DNA from 4 places in the Vreelandella sp. 2A-K22 genome. Region 1 is predicted to be linked to each of the others. Evidence: predicted binding sites of a transcription regulator. Region 1 holds the regulator's gene; each other region holds the start of a gene.
What was found. Region 1 encodes sigma-54, which starts transcription at its own class of promoters, with help from an activator protein. Its sites were predicted from a motif close to TGGCACNNNNNTTGCTNT; they were not measured.

Region 1 (4,603 bases):
AGCGTCATTTCGCTATCGCGGGTCAGCGGATGACGGCGACGCGTTGCTGAGTAACGCTCAAGCAGTATGCGCGCATCGGTGGTCAGGTAAATAACTTGAAAGTCGATTTTACGCTGGCGCAACTCGTCTAATAAAGAGGGCAGGCGCTCCAGAGCTCCCGGCAAATTGCGGGCATCAATACTCACCGCTAAATGTGCTCGGTCGCCCTGGTCACGCAGTTCATCCACCAACGACCCCAGCAACATAGCTGGGAGGTTATCAATCGCGTAGTAGCCAAGATCTTCCAGCGCTTGCAAGGCGATAGATTTACCTGACCCGGAGCGGCCGCTAATGATCACCAGTTGCATAGAGTCTCTCTTTGCTTTGATCAAGCTGCGTTGAGGGTGGTGAGCGGATAACCTGCTGTGATCTGCCCTGAACAGGGTTTCAGACCCTTAGGCCGCTGATTGCTCGCGAATTTTGGCGGTAATCAGCTCAAGCAGTTCGCGCTGGCTGGCTGCTTTACGCAGTTGCTGGCGCGTGTCCGCATCATTCATGATGGTCGCTACCTGACCCAGTAGTGAGAGATGCGTGTCATCTGCCTCTTCGGGTACCAACAGGACAAACACCAGATCTACCGGGTCGCCGTCGATAGCGTCAAAATCGATCGCTTCAGCCAGTTTCAAAAATCCAGCGATAGGGGCGTTGCAGTGGGGGCTACGCGCATGAGGAATAGCCACGCCGTTACCAATACCCGTACTACCTAAGCGCTCGCGACCGATTAAACGGCTAAACACTTCTTGGCTGTCCAGGCTGGGGATATTTTGGGCGATAAAGGTGCTGTAAAACTCCAGCACCCTTTTTTTGCTGCCCCCGGGGACGTCGAACAGAACGCGTTCCGGGGGGAGTATGGTTTCCAACGTCATTGAATTAACGCACACCGGCGCCTTGGGCGCGAGCTTGTGCTTTTTCCTTGTGTTTAACGAGTTGACGGTCGATTTTGTCCGCTAGTGCGTCGATAGCGGCGTACATATCACTGTCTAGGGCTTCCGCATGTAAGTCAGCACCTGCGGCGTGCAGCGTACAGGCGGCCTGCTGGCGCTCTTTCTCCACTGATAAGGTGACTTGCACCGTAGTTATATTGTCGTAATGGCGCTCTACACGCTCAAGCTTCTCGTTGACATAGTCACGCAAGGCGTCAGTCAGTTCTACGTGATGACCAGTGATATTTACTTGCATTGACGTGCTCCTTATCCATCGGACTGTACTTCGATTGTAACCCTTTTTGCCGCGTTGCAAAGCCCTTGTCGAGAGTTTCCCTGAAACGTTAACGAAGTTAGCGCAAACGACGCCGTTCACTGGAAGAGGGAATGCCCATGGCTTCACGGTATTTCGCCACCGTACGACGCGCCACTTGAATCCCTCCTTCGCCTAATAGCGTCACTAAGCGGCTGTCTGAAAGCGGCTTGCCGGGCGGCTCCTCTTGAATCAGTTTCTTGAGTCGTGCACGGATGGCGGTGCTGGAGTGGCTGTCGCCATCTTGACCGCTCACCTGGCTTGAGAAAAAGTATTTGAGTTCAAACACACCACGGGGTGTATGGATATATTTTTGCGTCGTTACCCGTGAAATAGTCGACTCGTGCATCTCCACGGCTTCGGCAATGTCGGCCAGTATCAGTGGTTTCATGGCTTCTTCGCCGTGCTCTAAAAAGCCAATCTGGCGGGTAATGATCTCGCGACCAACACGCAGCAGCGTATCGTTTCGGCTAGAGAGGCTCTTGATCAACCAGCGCGCTTCCTGCAAGTGCTCTTTGAGAAACTGGTTGTCATCGCTTTTATCCGCACGCTTAATCAAGCTGGCGTAGTCGGGCTGAATGCGCAGCCGTGGCAGGGCCTCGGGGTTGAGCTCTAAATGCCAGCCTTCATTATCGTGGCGGACGACTAGATCGGGGGTGACATAGCTGTCATCGGTGTCGCCGTAGGCGCTGCCTGGGCGTGGGTCTAGGCTGCGAATAAGCAGGATGACATCGGCCAGCTGTTCGTCGTCGAGCCCTAGACGGCGTTTCAGCAGACGCATATCGTCTTTGCCAAGCGCTTCGAGAAACTGCCGCACCAAGCGGCGGGCGGGAACCAGCAGTGGCGTATCATCGGGGAGAGCGGCGAGCTGCAGCATCAAGCATTCACGCAAGTCACGGGCAAATATGCCGGTCGGCTCAAACTGCTGGAGCTTGAGTAGAATGGTTTCCACTTCGCGCTGGCTTAGCCCGTCAATGCCCTGGGCACGAAGCCCTTCACGGATGTCGTTGAGCGGCTGGGTCAGGTAGCCGTTGGCGTCTAGCGCGTCGATTAAACTTTCCGCGACAAGCTGCTCGCGAGCGCTAAAATCGGTCATGGCGAGTTGCCACAGCAGGTGGCCATGAAGGCTCTGCCCGGCTGCCTGGCGCTCAAAGTCGGGGCCTTCGCTGCTGCTGCCCCCCTGGCTTCCCATATCTTGATAGGTATCTGACCAGTCGCTATCTACCGAGAGCTCAGTAGGGATGCTCTCTGACCACTCTTCTTCCTTAGGCTCGCTGACAGCCTGTTCACTAAATTCATCTTCCTGCTCCAGCATGGGATTGGCATCGAGGGCCTGCTGAATTTCTTGACGAAGATCCAGCGTAGAGAGTTGCAGCAGCGCAATGGCCTGCTGCAACTGGGGCGTCATGGTCAGCTGTGTGCCGATACGCAGTTGGAGAGAAGCTTTCATGACCATCTGAGAACCACTCGTTAATCAGAATGCTCCACCCTAGTGCGAGTGAGTGCTTGGCGCAAGTGCAATAAGCATGCCATTGGTCGTAAAGTTGTTTTAAAGCGCTATTTAGGGGCAATTAAGGCAAAAACATTACAGGCGAAAATCGGCGCCCAAATACACATCCCTTACTTTTTGGTTGGTGAGAATCGAGGCGGGCGAGCCACTGGCGATGATTTGCCCATCGCCGACGATATAGGCGATATCGCAAATGTCTAGTGTTTCACGCACGTTGTGATCGGTGATCAGCACGCCGATATGGCGCTGTTTCAGTGCACGAATGATGGTTTTAATCTCACCTACCGAGATGGGGTCAACGCCCGCAAAAGGCTCATCGAGCAGAATAAAAGCGGGCTCTGTGGCTAGCGAGCGGGCTATTTCTACACGCCTGCGCTCGCCGCCCGAAAGGCTCATGCCCAGGTTGTCGCGAATATGGGTGATATGGAAGTCTTCGAGTAGCGCTTCCAGGCGCTGTTCGCGGTCGCTGCGGTTAAGCTCTTTGCGGGTCTCGAGTATCGCCATAATATTCTCGGCAACCGAGAGTTTGCGGAAAATAGACGCCTCTTGAGGTAGATAGCCAATCCCCGCGGCTGCGCGCTCGTGCATGGGGGCGCGCGTTAAATCCACATCGTCGATACCCACCTTGCCAGCGTCGGATTTGACCAGCCCAACAATCATATAAAATGAGGTGGTTTTGCCCGCGCCGTTGGGGCCCAAAAGGCCAACGACACTGCCTTGGGATATCTCCAGATTGATGTCTTTGACCACTCGGCGGCGTTTGTAGCTTTTAGCCAGGTGGTGGGCATAAAGGGTTTTGATCGGCGCAGTGTCAGCAGTGGCCACAGCTAGGCTCCCTATTGTTCAGGCTGAAGGGTCATGCGTATGCGCTGGGGCTCGCTGCCATCAACGTCAGAGCGCGCTTGAATCACTTCTCGGTCAATAAAATACTCAAGGCGACCGCCACTAAAGGTGTCCTCTTGCTGGGTCAGTTCGGCTTGGTCGATCAGCTCTACGCGACGCTCGGCGACGTGATAAATAATCCGCCGCGCCCAGCCTTCCGTGGGGCCTTCTTGCCCTTCGCCTTGATGGCGCAAGTAGGCGCGCTCACCGGTAGCGGTGGCTGTCGAGAGTTCGCCCGCGTCGTTGCGTTCGATCTCTACCCGCTCGCCGCGCAGTTGCATTTCGCCTTGGCGAATGTCCACATCCCCAGTATAAACAGCTGTGCCTGCCCGCTGATCAAGATCTAAACGGTCGGCTTCCACTTCCACTGGGGCCTGGGAAGATGAGTTGGTTTGGGCTAACACTGATAAAGGTATCGCTAAACCGAACAGTGCAGTGTAGAGCAGGGCTGGGGAAATCATGGCTTTCATGGCGGTTCCTATTAGCGTTGTGTGGCCGGGGGGTGCGTGCCGCGCACATTATCCGTTAAGCGAACCTGGCTGGTGTTAAGCCAAACGTCCATACGTGAAGCGCTCATTTGCTGCGGCGGTTGCTGCATCAATACCGGTGTGTCACTCCAGGCATGCTGCTCGAGGCCATCATAGTGCAGTAGCTCGGTATCTAGCTGCCAGCCTTCATCTGGTGCAAACAGTCGAGCCGAACCTGACAGCAGCAGGGCTTGGGTAGCGGTGTTGAGCGTGCCTACAGCGGCGCTGGCCAGCCACTGACGGTTTTCGCTGTCATACAGTACTGCCTCGGGCTCTTCCGTCCAGGTTTCGCTGCGCTGCGGGGTATGGATAAGGCGCGGTGTTTTTAGCGACTGCATGACACTGCCGTTATCCCCGAATAGGGTAATCTCGGCATTTTCCAGCACGTGGCCAGGTTCCTGAGCCTGTG
Region 2 (4,603 bases), on a different contig from region 1:
CGCCAATCGCGCCCTACTGCTCGCATATCGTGAATGGTTAACCGCCGCTGATCGGCCATACGTGAGAGCCCTGGCAACGCAAAAAGGGGCCGCGCTTCGCCGCCTAACAGTGTGGGGGCAACAAACAGCTGTAGCTCATCGACCAACGCCGCATCGAGCATAGCGCCCGCCAATGTCGCTCCGGTTTCCACTAGCAGTTCATTAACCTGTTCATTTTCGGCTAACCACTGTAGCATTGCCACTAAATCGATACGGCCATCGCTACCGGCGGGCAACACCTGTACTTCAGCGCCCGCCTGAGTTAACCGTTCCCGCTTCTCTTCCAAGTGGTCTGATGTGGTGATCACTAGCGTACGCCCAGGCTCGCTTAAACAGGCTGCCGCCAGAGGTAGGCGCAAGTGGGTATCTAAAATCACCCGCAGGGGCTGGCGGCGAACCACTTCGTCTGCGTTGTTAAGCTGTAACTGCTCTGCTCGTAACGTCAGCCGAGAGTCGTCCATAATAAGCGACTCAACGCCGCTTAATATCGCGCTGGAGCGTGCCCGTAGCCGCTGCACCTGGGTGCGTGCTTCAGGCCCGGTGATCCACTGAGACTCCCCCGACCCCATGGCGGTACGACCATCTAGACTCATCGCCATTTTCAGGCGCACAAAGGGACGCTGCTGGGTCATGCGAGCAATAAAGCCGGGATTCAGAGCGCGCGCGTCACTCTCTAATAACCCCACCGCCACCTCAACACCCGCCTCTTCAAGCAGACGAATACCGCGGCCACTCACCTGCGGGTTCGGATCCACCATGGCAACCACTACCCGCGACACCTTCGCTTCCTGGAGCGCCACCGCGCAGGGGCCAGTGCGGCCGGTGTGGGAACAAGGCTCCAGGGTGACGTACGCGGTCGCGCCCAGGGCTTGCTCACCAGCATCATTCAACGCGTGAATTTCGGCGTGGGGTTCACCGGCACACAGGTGAAAGCCTTCACCGACAATCTGCTCGTCACGCACAATCACACAGCCGACCCGCGGGTTGGGATCCGTGGTGTATAAGCCTTTTTGCGCCAGTTGCAGCGCCCGCGCCATATAGCGGTGGTCGGCTTGGCTAAAGACAGCACTCATTTTGACGACTCGCTGCCATGGCCCAGTCGGGAAGAGGGCTCTTGGGACAGCCGGTCAATCTCAGCGCGAAATTCATCCAGATCCTGGAACTTGCGATATACCGAAGCAAAGCGGATATAGGCTACGTGATCGAGGGTTTTAAGCGCTTGCATGACCGACTCGCCAATATCACGGGCGTTGATTTCGCGATCGCCCCGGGCACGTAAGGTTTGGCGGATGCGCTCTACCGCCGCTTCAATGGCTTCTGCACTGACCGGACGCTTTTCCAGCGCACGCAACATACCTGCCCGCAGTTTGGCTTCATTAAAGCTCTCGCGGGAGCCGTCGGACTTCACCACCCGCGGCATTACCAATTCTGCGGTTTCGTAGGTGGTAAAGCGCTCTTGGCAGCTCGCACACTGGCGTCGACGGCGTACCTGATCACCATCCGCTACCAGGCGCGAATCAGTCACTCGAGTATCGTTTGCACCACAAAAAGGGCAATGCATGGCGGTCAACCTGTTGTCAGCTCGTGTCGGCGTACCGCACGAGTTAGCGTGTTATAACCTGTCAATGTGTGTGCTATTAATAGCGTTTTAGCAGTAGTAACTGCCACAAGCTAATGTATCTTAGCGTTTAAACGCGGTATCAACCTCGTATTGTAACGATTTGGCACACAAGCTGCAGCGTTTGTGGCAGATTGTTTATCAGGAGCTACCCATGCCCCCCTTTGAGCAGACCGTTAACGACTACCTCAGCCACCTTTATGGCCCCAGGGCGGGGGAAGTGCAGCGCCGTTTAAACCAGCGTCTAGCGCATTTTCAGTCGCTTGCCCCATTTTCATCCAGCTCCGGTAGAACCAGCACTAAAAATGCACCCTCTTGGAGCGAAAAAGATCAGTGGGTGATCAGCTACGGTGACTCGATTATTGAAGATGGTGTGCCGCCGTTGGCAGTGCTTAGCGATTTTCTTCAAGCGCGGTTGGGCGATCGCATCAGCGGTGTACATGTACTGCCCTTCTTTCCCTGGAGCAGCGACGACGGCTTTTCGGTGATCCACTACCGGGAAGTGAACCCCGATCTTGGTGATTGGTCGCACATCCGCGAACTCGCCAGCCATTACGACTTAATGGCCGACCTGGTGCTCAATCACGTCTCACGGGAGTCTCTCTGGTTTGTGGATTACCTGAGCGGCAGCCTGCCCGGCCGCGACTACTTTATCGAAGTCGATCCAGAGACCGATGTCTCCCAGGTGGTGCGCCCACGCAGCAGCCCGCTGCTGGTGCCCATTTCCACCCGGCGCGGCACCCGCTACCTGTGGGCGACGTTCTCCGAAGACCAGCTTGACCTGAACTTTGAAAATCCGGATGTGCTGCTGGAGTTCGTGGGTATTTTGCTGTTCTACCTGGAGCAAGGAACGCGGATTGTACGTTTGGATGCGGTGGCCTTTCTGTGGAAGCGGCTGGGTACTGCCTGCATTCACCTGCCGGAAACCCACACTGTGGTGCGGCTGCTACGAGCGATTGTGGATCACGTGGCCCCAGGTACCCTGTTAATCACCGAAACCAATGTGCCCCACCAGGAAAATATCAGTTATTTTGGCTTGGATCGGTTGCCAGCGGGGGGCCCCGACGAAGCCCATATGGTGTATCAGTTTGCCCTCCCCCCGCTGCTATTGCACACCCTCACCCGGGGCGAAGCGAGCACCTTACAAACCTGGCTTGCCAGCCTTCCGGTACTGCCCGACCAATGCACCTACCTCAACTTTACGGCCAGCCACGACGGCATTGGCGTGCGACCCTTGGAAGGTTTATTGCCCGATCACGAGCGGGATGCGCTGCTGGAGCTGATGCACCGTTTCGGAGGCTTTGTCAGCATGCGTAGCAACCCCGATGGAAGCGATACGCCCTATGAGATCAATATCACCTGGTTTGAAGCCATGCGCGGCACCCGCCGCGGCCCCGACCCGTGGCAGGTAGCGCGTTTTCTATGCAGCCAAGCAATTATGCTGAGTTTGCAAGGTATCCCCGCGCTGTATATTCACACCCTAACTGGCACACTCAATGACGTGGAAGGCGTTGAGCGCAGTGGGCGGCTACGTTCGATCAACCGCCGGCGCTGGCAGCGTAGCGAGCTAGACCTGCTGTTAGATAGCCCTTCAACGCCCACCCACGATGTTTTTCACGCCTTAAACCGGCTATTAGATCAGCGCCGTCAAGAGCCCTGCTTTCACCCCAATGCCGCCCAGCGAGTGTTAGTCTCGGCACCGGAACTGCTGGCGGTAGAGCGCGGCCCACTGCACGATGGCCGCCGATTACTGGCGCTGTACAACGTCACCGATCTGCCGCTTCCCTTAGAAAACGTGGGCGAGGCAGTTACCCAGGCACTTGAAAAACACGCCTGGCAAGCGCTGGATCCCGCTAACCCCTGGGTCGCAGAAGGAGCGCTGCCGCCCTACGCGGTGCGTTGGCTGGTAGCTGATCGTTAATGCCATTTCGTTAATACCATTGAGAAATCTAAAGTTTCAAAAACCGTAAACTTCAAAAACCGTAAGTTGCGACATATTGCCCCAGTTATAAAGCGCATAATCCCTAAATAATGTTGTGCTGCGATAATCGCAACACGGCATTATTTTAGGGATTGCCAGCACTAAGGCGGCGGTTATTAAATCTCTAGCCTCTCACTCTTATTCAAACAAGGCGCTGCAATGCACTTAAAACGTCACGCTGGCATAAGTGGTTTTCTCCTGCTGGCAGGATTGGTCGGCACCTCTGCGAGCTATGCCGATGAGCTACCCGCCCCTATTCAGGCACTTGCCGACCAAGGCTTGGAAATTCATGGTCAATTCGATGCCCCCGGAGGGTTGCGCGGCTACGGCGCCAGCGTGCAGGGCCAGGACATGGCGATTTACCTGACGCCGGATGGCGAGCACGCCGTGGTGGGTACGCTAATGGATAATGAGGGGAATGACCTTACCGAAGCGCAACTGAATGAGCATGTACGTGCACCGCTAGAGGCACAAACATGGCAGCTATTAAGCGAAAGCCACTGGGTACAGGACGGCAATGTGGATGCCCCCCGGGTGATTTACACCTTCACGGATGCCAACTGCCCCTACTGCCGTCAAATGTGGCAAGACGTTCGCCCCTGGGTGGAAGCAGGTGAGGTGCAGCTACGCCATATCATGGTAGGTATCTTAGCACCCGACAGCCCTGGAAAAGCAGCCGCTATTCTCGGCGCCGACGATCCAGCGGCGACACTGCATGCCCATGAAAGCGGCCAGCAGGAAATCGAAGCTAGTGCCCAACCGAGAGAAATTGAAGAGCAGGTGTACGCCAATAACCAGTTGTTCGAAGAGCTGGGCCTATATGCAACCCCCACTTCCGTTTTTCAGCGTGAAACAGAGAACGGGGCCGTGCGTCTTGACCGTATTCAGGGTATGCCCAGTGATGAGCGGCTGATCGAGATGATGGGCAGTGAAACACCTTGATGAACTTAGCCTGCCACCGCTAG
Region 3 (4,603 bases), on a different contig from region 1:
GGTTGTCATGGCTGACCTGATAGCTCAGCTGTTCGGTCAACTGGCGAGTGAGGCTAACATCCTGAAAAACGACCACTGCACCTAAGGTAATGCCGCTGCGCGAACGTATTGGTGAAGCGCTGTGTTGGATGGGGGTATGCGAGTGATCACGACTGACCAGTAGGCAGTGCTCGGTGGAGTGCACCGGAGTTAGTTGAGTGAGCACTTGCCGGGCCGGGTTGTTTAGCGGTTGGCCACTGGCTTCATCGAGTAGTTGATACACCACGTAAATGGGTTTATCCATGGCCTCTTCGAGTGTCCATCCGGTCAAGCGCTTAGCTTCCGCATTGATAAACGTTACGTTGCCACTAGCGTCGCAGGTAATAACGCCATCACCGATCGATGCCAGGGTAGTACGGGCAAGGTCGCGTTCGCGGTTTAACTGCTCCTGCAGCTGTTTGCGCTCGGTAATATCGCGCACCATCCCTGAGCGCTCTGACGCGGAACCGCTGGCTCCTTCGCTGACTTGTATTTCCAGGTGGCGCACCTGCATATCTGCGCAGCGGCGTTTAATTTCATGGCGTGCTCCGGGGCTGAGGGAGCGGGTTGGCAATAGCTGCGAGACAGGTTGGCCAATAATCTGTTTGGCGTCGACCTCGAAGAGTTGCTCCGCTCCAGGGTTAAGGCTGGTCAGGGTGCCGTCTGCCTGCCAGGTAATCACGCCATCGCGGAGATTGCGAAGCATCACGCGGGTATGTCCAACGGCGCTTTCAAGGGCAGCGGTTACGCGATTATAGCTCGCCGCTATTTCGCCCACTTCGGTAAACGGGTTGGCGTCAATTCGCTGGCGCATATCACCCTGCTGTTCATGCTGGCGCATATGCTCAAGCAGTTGGTTCAACTCATTTTTGGCGCCATGCTCGGCGAGATTGAGGCCCATCTTTTCTGCTTCAGGTGAGACGCGTATGGGCAGGAAGCGCCGGGTAATGCGGAACAGTAGCCAGGCGCTGCCAAAGCTCCAAACGCCGCACACCACAACACCGATCAACTGAACGCCAAACTGAGCGGATCGCGACAAGCCACTATCCATCAGTGTTAAGTCAGCGACCCAAGGCAGTGCTAGCGTACCCCATACGCCCGCGACGAGGTGCGAGGGTATGGCGCTGACTGCATCATCAATATGTTTGCTTATCAGCCATTCGCTGGTCAGTACCATCAGTACGCCACTAACCGCACCCAGCCCAAATGCCGCCGATAAGGAGATCACATGAGCGCTGGCGGTGACGGCGACCAAGCCCGCAATGGCGCCATTAATCGCATACATAACGTCGGCGTAGCGCCGAGTGCGTAGCCCCATCAGCATGCCCGAAAGGATGCCGCCGACGGCGCCCAAAACAGTATTGGCTATTATGCTGGGTATTTGCTCGGTAACGGCCAGGGTGCTACCGCCGTTAAAGCCAAACCAGCCTAAGATCATAAACAGTGCGCCTAACATGGCGAGGGGTAAGTTGCCTGAAGGGAAGGCAGTAGGTGGTTTACCGTGGCTGAAGCGTCCGCTGCGTGGCCCAATACACAGTACCGCTGCCAGGGCGACCCAACCGCCTACGCTATGTACGACCGTGGAGCCCGCAAAGTCGACAAACCCTAGCGCCCCTAACCAGCCTTCCGCGCCATCCAAAAGCCCGCTCCATGCCCAATGCCCAAAAACCGGATAGATAACCAAGGCTATCCAGAGGGCCGTCCAGGTATAGGCTAAAAAGGGCATACGTTCTGCCACTGCGCCCGACACAATGGTAGCGGCGGTGGCGCAGAACATTGCTTGGAAAATAAAAACGGTAATCACCCAGTGGCTGGAGGCTTCTAATTGCCAACCAAACAGCGTTGTGCCGATTAAGCCGTGGTGAGAGTCGCCAAACATGAGACCAAAACCGACTAACCAAAAAATACTGACGGCAATGGCAAAGTCCGCTACGTTTTTCATAGCGACGTTGATAGCATTCTTGGTGCGCGTAGTGCCCGCTTCCAGGCAGAGAAAGCCAGCTTGCATCACAAATACCAGAGCAGCGGCCCAGAGCACCCAGAGCATATCGAGCAACGAGCTGTCCAAATTTAGCGTGGCAGGCATGGTGTTTTCCTTAGTATCTTTTGGTGCAAGTGCGCTTCTTTTTGGTGCTTTGTTTGTTTTAAGCGGAAGGAGGGGGAACCGTTGCACCGGTGCTAACTGACTGCTATTCAGGTTTCCTAATAGAAACTAAGCAATTGTTATGCCGCTAATAGTGAAGTCATCCTTTTTAACGCTAATGGCAGCATTAATTACTGATTTTTAGAAATAAAATAGCGTTTTCTACTGTGTTAATGCGCATTGATTGGTGATATTTTTCAATTAGTTATAGGTCTTCAATTGTGGTTCATAAACGCTGAAAAGGGAGTGCACCAAGATGGCGCGTCAAACGGTAGTTTTGGGAGCAGGCATGGTCGGTGTCAGCATTGCCTGGCATCTGCGCCAGCGTGGGCATGAGGTGACCCTAGTAGATCGCCTTCAGCCTGGCCGCGAAACCTCGTTTGGCAATGCGGGTATCATTCAGCGGGAAGCGGTAAGGCCTTACCCTTTTCCCCGCGACGTTAAAACGCTCCTCAGCGTTTTACCTAACCGTCGGGTAGATATTCGTTACCGCCCCGCGGGTATGGTCAACGCCGCCTCCCCGCTATTGCGCTACTGGATGAACTCAGCGCCGAAGACTTACCAGAAAATCGTGCCGGAATACGCCTCACTGATTCAGCTTTCGCTAAAAACCCACGGCCCGATGATTGAAGCCGCAGGCGCTGAGCACTTGGTGCGCAGGCAGGGATGGCTTGAGCTATATCGCACGCCTGAAAAACTTGCTGCGCGGATAACCGAGGCCGAAGAAGCACGGCGCCTTTATGGCGTGCAGTTTGAGCAACTGGATAAGGCGGCTCTTGCGCAGAAAGAGCCCTCTTTGAGTGACACCATTATCGGCGCAATTCACTGGCTTGATCCCTGGACGGTTGCTGATCCAGGTGGGTTGGTCGCGGCTTACGCCCAAGCGTTTAGTAATGATGGCGGGCGTATTTTGCAGTCGGATATCAAGTCGGTTCAGCAAATGGGTGATCGCTGGCAGGTCAATACCGCTGCTGAAGCGTTAGAAGTAGATGACGTCGTCGTGGCGCTAGGGCCCTGGGCGGGAAGCTGGCTAAAAGAATTGGGCTACCACTTTCCTACCTTTGTAAAACGTGGCTACCACATGCACTACGCGCCTCAAGCGCCAGCCAAGCTAAATTTCTGGGTTATGGATGCCGAGGTGGGCTACCTGCTGGCGCCGATGAACGCAGGGGTTCGCTTGACTACCGGCGCTGAGCTGGATCGCTTGGATGCGCCTGCTGATGTCAATCAACTGGGCGCCGCCGAGAAAGTGGCACGCAGCGTGTTCCCCTTGGGCGAGCGACGCGATGACGCCCCTTGGAAAGGCGCGCGCCCCTGTTTGCCCGATATGAAGCCAGTGATTGGGCCTGCGCCAAGGCATCCAGGGTTGTGGCTTGCCTTTGGCCATGGCCATCAGGGGTTCACTCTGGGGCCCGCCACCGGTCATCTAATGGCGGATATGATGGAGGGGCAGCCCACGGCCATCGATATGGCACCATTTCGTGCTGATAGGTTCTAACTAGCGCTTTATTTATTAATGATCAGGCGAGTTAGGCCGATAGTAATAGACGCTAGCACCAGTAATAGAGACGGTATCTTTGCGCGTGATCTAATGCTTTGCTAGTTTATAAGTACATTTGCACACCATGAGGTGGATATATGGATGTAGGCATCAGCAGTTCAGTCAGTGCATCGCTGTATATGAATCAGGCGCAAACCGCCGAACAGGCTCAAATGCAGGTTTTCAAAGAAGCTTTGGATACGCAAGCTGATCAAGTAACTGAAATAATGGCCTCTGCCGATACTGGCGCGCAGCCAGATCTAGCTAAAGAGGGCACCCTAGGTACGCAGGTAAATACCTTCGCCTAGCCCCCGGCTTTGGTGGTGGTTAACATCGGCCTTGTGCCACTTTGTAAGATTAAAACGCTGACTTGTTCAGCGTTTTTTTTGGCCTTTTTCAAGAGCGTCACATTTGACGCCACCCGCGACAACAGCCGCCTCCAAGCGTTACAATTGTCGCAATGGACATGGCTCAACGCGCGGTGGCCAGTTAGCGAAAGCTGCTGAGTGAGTGCTGCGAATGAGACCCTATATTTGAAGAGGCACAATGAAAGAGACTCAATTAGCCCGTGAAGCCGAGCTTCGCAGGACATTCGCTATTATTTCGCACCCCGACGCCGGTAAAACCACCATTACCGAAAAAATGCTGCTATTTGGGAATGCCATCCAGTTAGCCGGCTCGGTGAAGAGCAAGCGTAACGATCGCCATGCAACGTCAGACTGGATGAAGATGGAGCAGGAGCGGGGGATCTCGGTAACGACCTCGGTGATGCAGTTCCCCTACGGCGGCCGCATCGTCAATCTGCTGGATACACCGGGTCACGAAGACTTCTCTGAAGATACCTACCGTACGCTCACGGCGGTTGATTCTGCCTTGATGGTGATCGACGGCGCCAAAGGTGT
Region 4 (4,603 bases), on a different contig from region 1:
CGTCATCGAGCGTGCGTTTGTCGAGAAGTGAGACGTAAATAGTGAATCGTAATGAGTGAGTGGTGAAAAGAAAAAAGTTTAGCCGCAAGAATGATCGCATCACTCATACAAAGCCCCTGCTGGAGATGCTCCACAGGGGCTTTGTGCTACTTACTACTTACCACTTACAACTCACCAGCGTTTAAACCGCGTCTTTGCCCGTTTCGCCAGTACGGATACGAATCACCTGCTCCAGCGGCATCACAAAGATTTTGCCGTCGCCGATTTTACCTGTGTTCGCCACCTGGGTGATGGCATCAATCACCTGCTCGACCATGTCGTCGTCCACGGCGACTTCCAGCTTCACCTTGGGCAGGAAGTCCACCACATACTCAGCACCACGATACAGCTCGGTATGCCCTTTCTGGCGCCCAAAGCCCTTCACTTCCGTCACCGTAATACCCTGAACGCCGATATCGGAGAGCGACTCGCGTACATCGTCGAGCTTAAACGGCTTGATAATCGCTGTGATCAATTTCATTACCATATCCTCTAACTGGGTGGCCATGATGGGGTCGGGTTGAACGGCTGCTAATGTTGCAGCCGTTAACCGCTAACTACCAGCATACACCGCTATCGGCAGAGAATAAAAAAGCCTCCCACTAAGGGGAGGCCAGAAGGAGCACGCCTGCTCACTAGGTCAGCATTAAATTATTTCTTAATGCCGCTGTTTATTTCTTAATGCCAAATTCGGGATAGGCTTCGAGACCGCACTCAGCGATATCAACGCCTTCATACTCTTCTTCTTCGCTAACCCGGATGCCCATGATGGCTTTCAGGATGAGCCATACCACCAGGCTGGCCAGGAATACCCAAGCGAAGATACCTACGATACCGATGATCTGGGCACCGAATGATGCGCCGTCATTGTTCAGCGGCACTGCCAGCACGCCCCAGATACCGACAACACCGTGAACCGAGATCGCGCCGACCGGATCATCCAGCTTCACTTTATCGAGGGTGACGATGGCTGCGACCACGATGATGCCGCCAATCGCGCCGATAATGGTAGCGCTCAGTGCGGTCGGAGAGAGCGGATCGGCGGTGATGGCCACCAGGCCAGCCAGGGCACCGTTCAATGCCATGGTCAGGTCAGCTTTGCGGAACCACAGTTTGGCCAGGATCAGTGCCGCAATCACACCACCTGCCGCTGCTGCATTCGTGTTTACAAACACCTGTGCCACGTTGTTAGCAGAATCGACAGCCGCAAGTTTAAGCTCGGAACCGCCATTGAAACCGAACCAGCCCATCCACAGAATGAAGGTACCCAGCGTTGCCAGCGGCATGTTGGCACCTGGAATAGCGTGGATAGAACCGTCTTTACCGTATTTACCTTTACGTGGGCCTAGCACGATCACACCCGCTAACGCAGCCGCCGCACCGGCAAGGTGCACAATGCCGGAACCCGCATAGTCAGAGTAGCCCACTTCAGACAACCAGCCGCCACCCCAAGTCCAGTAGCCAGACACCGGATAGATAAACGCGGTCATTACCACAGCAAAGGCCAGGAATGCCCACAGTTTCATACGCTCAGCGACGGCACCCGACACAATTGACATGGCGGTTGCCACGAACACGACTTGGAAGAAGAAGTCAGAACGCATGGAGTAGTAGGGCGCGTCATCGCCGCCTGCGGTAACCGCATCCACACTGTTTTCAGCGCCAATCAAGAAGCCCAGATTGGGCAGGAAGCCGCCAGCGCTGCTGGAGTACATGATGTAGTAGCCCACCAGCAGATACATGGTGCAGGCAATGGCAAACAGCGCGATATTCTTGGTCAGGATCTCAGCGGTGTTTTTGGAGCGTACTAAGCCCGCCTCTAACATGGAGAAGCCTGCCGCCATCCACATGACGAGCACACCGCAAATTAGAAAGTAGAACGTATCGAGCGCGTAGCTCAGATCAGTCAACTCATTCATTGTAAGTTCCCCGTTGAACTATAGAAATGATCCGAAAAAGCAGCGTTAAACGGCGTCTGCACCGCGCTCGCCTGTCCGAATCCGAATAACGTCTTCAAGCGGTGTCACAAACACCTTGCCGTCACCGATCTTGCCGCTGTTAGCCGCACTACAGATTGCATCCAATACGCTCTCCAAACGGGCGTCGTCTACGGCCACTTCCACTTTTACCTTGGGTAGAAAGTCGACGACGTACTCCGCGCCACGATACAACTCGGTATGCCCTTTCTGACGGCCAAAACCTTTAACTTCAGTGACCGTAATGCCCTGAACGCCGTTGTCGGCCAATGCCTCACGAACGTCGTCGAGCTTAAATGGCTTGATGATAGCGGTGATGAGTTTCATCCCGGATCTCCCCTGCTGGATAAGTCCTGCTAGATTGGTAGCGGCACAGCCGCCAGAATAAGCACCTGAACCGATAATGCGCATACTGTGCCAGCTGACTTTTTTTGCTTATAAGTCAGCCAATTAGCCGTCATCAAAAGTGCAGCTCAGCGCTAAATCTGAGCAAATCCATTCTCACACCACCGCTATTGCACCAAAAAAGAGCGTAAGCAAAAGTAGCCTGCTCTATTTCGATGCACACCCTGGGTTAAGCAGTAAAAGCACGCGATACATGCGAATTCGCCAACTGTTGCGTATCCTTACCGGTAAGCAATATTTAAAGCAGGTTTATCTAGGAGAGAACGATGGCGCCTCAAGACCGTATTAGCCGCTTGGCCCAGCAGATTGGTGACCGTTTACAAAACGCCTCCCAGGCGCCAGAAGATATTCAAAAGGGCGTGCAGCAAGTCGTGCGTGGCGCCTTCGACCGCCTGGAGCTTGTCTCACGGGAAGATTTCGACATTTTAATGGATGTACTGCAGCGCACCCGTTCGCGGGTAGAGGCGTTAGAGCGCCAAGTCGCTAACCTTGAAGCAGCCGTTGATGCCTCCGCGCCAACGACGTCCACGCCGCTCGAAGCTGAAGCCCCACCAGTTCCAGAGCAGCATGCGCCGGAATCAGATGCAGAAGACGAGAAGAATAAACCCGCTTAACGTTCAAGCTTCATTAGCAGCAATAGGGAAATGGCCTATTGCTGCGCGCACCGCAAAATAAATACGAATCACTATCGTTGACTTTGTTTTTCGTGGTGATACTCTCCGCATTTGATTTTCTTACCGTCTGCGGATTGTTCACTATGCACGCCCTGTCACTATCAAACCTATCTGTTGCAAAGCTGCCTTTTGCAAAGCCTTTCTTTTCGCCGTCGTCTGTTTCAATATCTGGGCTTGTTGGCACCGGCCTGTTACTGAGCTTCTCCAATGGCGTTTTCGCCCAAAATACTGCGTCTAGCGCCGACGAGACCATGGTGGTTGTTGGATCGCGCACTCCTAGTCAGATCAGTCAAATTCCCGGTGCTGTATGGGTAATTGACAAAGAGATGCTGCAACAGCAGACCCGCAATGGTGCAGACCTAAAGACAGCATTGGGGCATCTGGTACCGGGGTTGGATCTGGCGCCTCAAGGGCGCACCAATTATGGGCAAAACATGCGAGGCCGGGGCGTGCAGGTGCTCATCGACGGCGTATCGCTGAACAGTTCCCGTGGGCTTTCCCGACAGTTCGATGCCATCGATCCCTTCAATATTGAGCGCGTGGAAGTGCTTTCCGGCGCCAGCAGCCTGTATGGCGGCGGTGCTACGGGGGGCTTGATCAATATCATTACCCGCAAAGGTGAAGAAGGCCTGAACTGGCGTACTGAAGCAGGCATCACCACCGGCTTCAACAACAGCGATGACATAGATCGACGCCTCGCACAATCCATCAGCGGTGGTAACGAGCGGGTTCAAGGCTATCTGGGTACCGCCATTGGCGACAACGGCCGCCACTATGACGGCAGCGGCCAGGAAATCTTTCCCGATATCGCCCAGACCGACCTACAGGATAATCGCAGCATTGATGTATTGGGCAACCTCTCTTTCCGCTTGACCGATGAACAGAGTCTGGAACTGGGTGCCCAGCTGTACCGTTCAGGTTATGAAGGTGACCGGGGTGTTTACTTTCCCAACCTCGACGCTGCCACGCCCAACTTGAACGATGCCGAAATTCGCGATGGCTACCGTTCACAGCGCGATCCGGAAACCGACCGTAAGCTCGTCAACGTCAACTATCACCACGCCAACCTGTGGGGGCAAAACTTCTACCTGCAGGCGTTCCACCGGGAGGAGGAGTCCAGCTTCCAGGCATTTCCCTACCCAATTTCCGACGGCCTGCAATTTCGCGCCTCGCAACAAAACACCGATTTAAGCGGCATCAAAGCGCTGTTTGAATCGCGCCTGGGTGATGACGTTTCGCTAACCTACGGCCTCGATCTGGATCGTGAAACTTTCGATGCCAGCCAGATGCTGTTCGATACCAACATCTCGGACGCCTCCGGCGGCCTGGTGCAACAGGCATCAGGGGTTGAACCCCGCTACCCCGGTTATCAAGTGGACGGGCTTTCAGGCTTCCTCCAGGGCGATTGGCAGGCCACCCAGGCGCTCAAGCTCTCCGCAGGGTTGCGGCAGCAGCATATGGACGTCGAAGTGGATGAATTCCAGGGGATTCCTGGCGGCGAGAATGACT

Region 2: ACW17M_RS22030 (sugar phosphorylase) is a predicted target of sigma-54. The motif match lies at 1,762-1,779, and genes of this name have one in related genera.
Region 3: amt (ammonium transporter) is a predicted target of sigma-54. The motif match lies at 2,232-2,249, and genes of this name have one in related genera.
Region 4: ACW17M_RS01740 (P-II family nitrogen regulator) is a predicted target of sigma-54. The motif match lies at 2,418-2,435, and genes of this name have one in related genera.

Annotation. Positions count from the first base shown of each region.
Region 1 is NZ_JBSUGC010000002.1:224,749-229,351, forward strand. It holds gene rapZ (RNase adapter RapZ) at 1-347, opposite strand, end outside; gene ACW17M_RS03315 (PTS sugar transporter subunit IIA) at 435-905, opposite strand; gene hpf (ribosome hibernation-promoting factor, HPF/YfiA family) at 910-1,218, opposite strand; gene ACW17M_RS03325 (RNA polymerase factor sigma-54) at 1,316-2,731, opposite strand; gene lptB (LPS export ABC transporter ATP-binding protein) at 2,861-3,610, opposite strand; gene lptA (lipopolysaccharide transport periplasmic protein LptA) at 3,622-4,137, opposite strand; gene lptC (LPS export ABC transporter periplasmic protein LptC) at 4,149-4,603, opposite strand, start outside.
Region 2 is NZ_JBSUGC010000020.1:20,004-24,606, reverse strand. It holds gene ribD (bifunctional diaminohydroxyphosphoribosylaminopyrimidine deaminase/5-amino-6-(5-phosphoribosylamino)uracil reductase RibD) at 1-1,112, opposite strand, end outside; gene nrdR (transcriptional regulator NrdR) at 1,109-1,600, opposite strand; gene ACW17M_RS22030 (sugar phosphorylase) at 1,812-3,578, shown strand; gene dsbG (thiol:disulfide interchange protein DsbG) at 3,798-4,580, shown strand.
Region 3 is NZ_JBSUGC010000003.1:333,303-337,905, forward strand. It holds gene amt (ammonium transporter) at 1-2,104, opposite strand, end outside; gene ACW17M_RS05955 (NAD(P)/FAD-dependent oxidoreductase) at 2,418-3,659, shown strand; gene ACW17M_RS05960 (putative motility protein) at 3,800-4,009, shown strand; gene ACW17M_RS05965 (peptide chain release factor 3) at 4,248-4,603, shown strand, end outside.
Region 4 is NZ_JBSUGC010000001.1:368,992-373,594, reverse strand. It holds gene ACW17M_RS01755 (ferredoxin--NADP reductase) at 1-31, shown strand, start outside; gene glnK (P-II family nitrogen regulator) at 182-520, opposite strand; gene ACW17M_RS01745 (ammonium transporter) at 711-1,958, opposite strand; gene ACW17M_RS01740 (P-II family nitrogen regulator) at 2,004-2,342, opposite strand; gene ACW17M_RS01735 (accessory factor UbiK family protein) at 2,687-3,034, shown strand; gene ACW17M_RS01730 (TonB-dependent receptor) at 3,178-4,603, shown strand, end outside.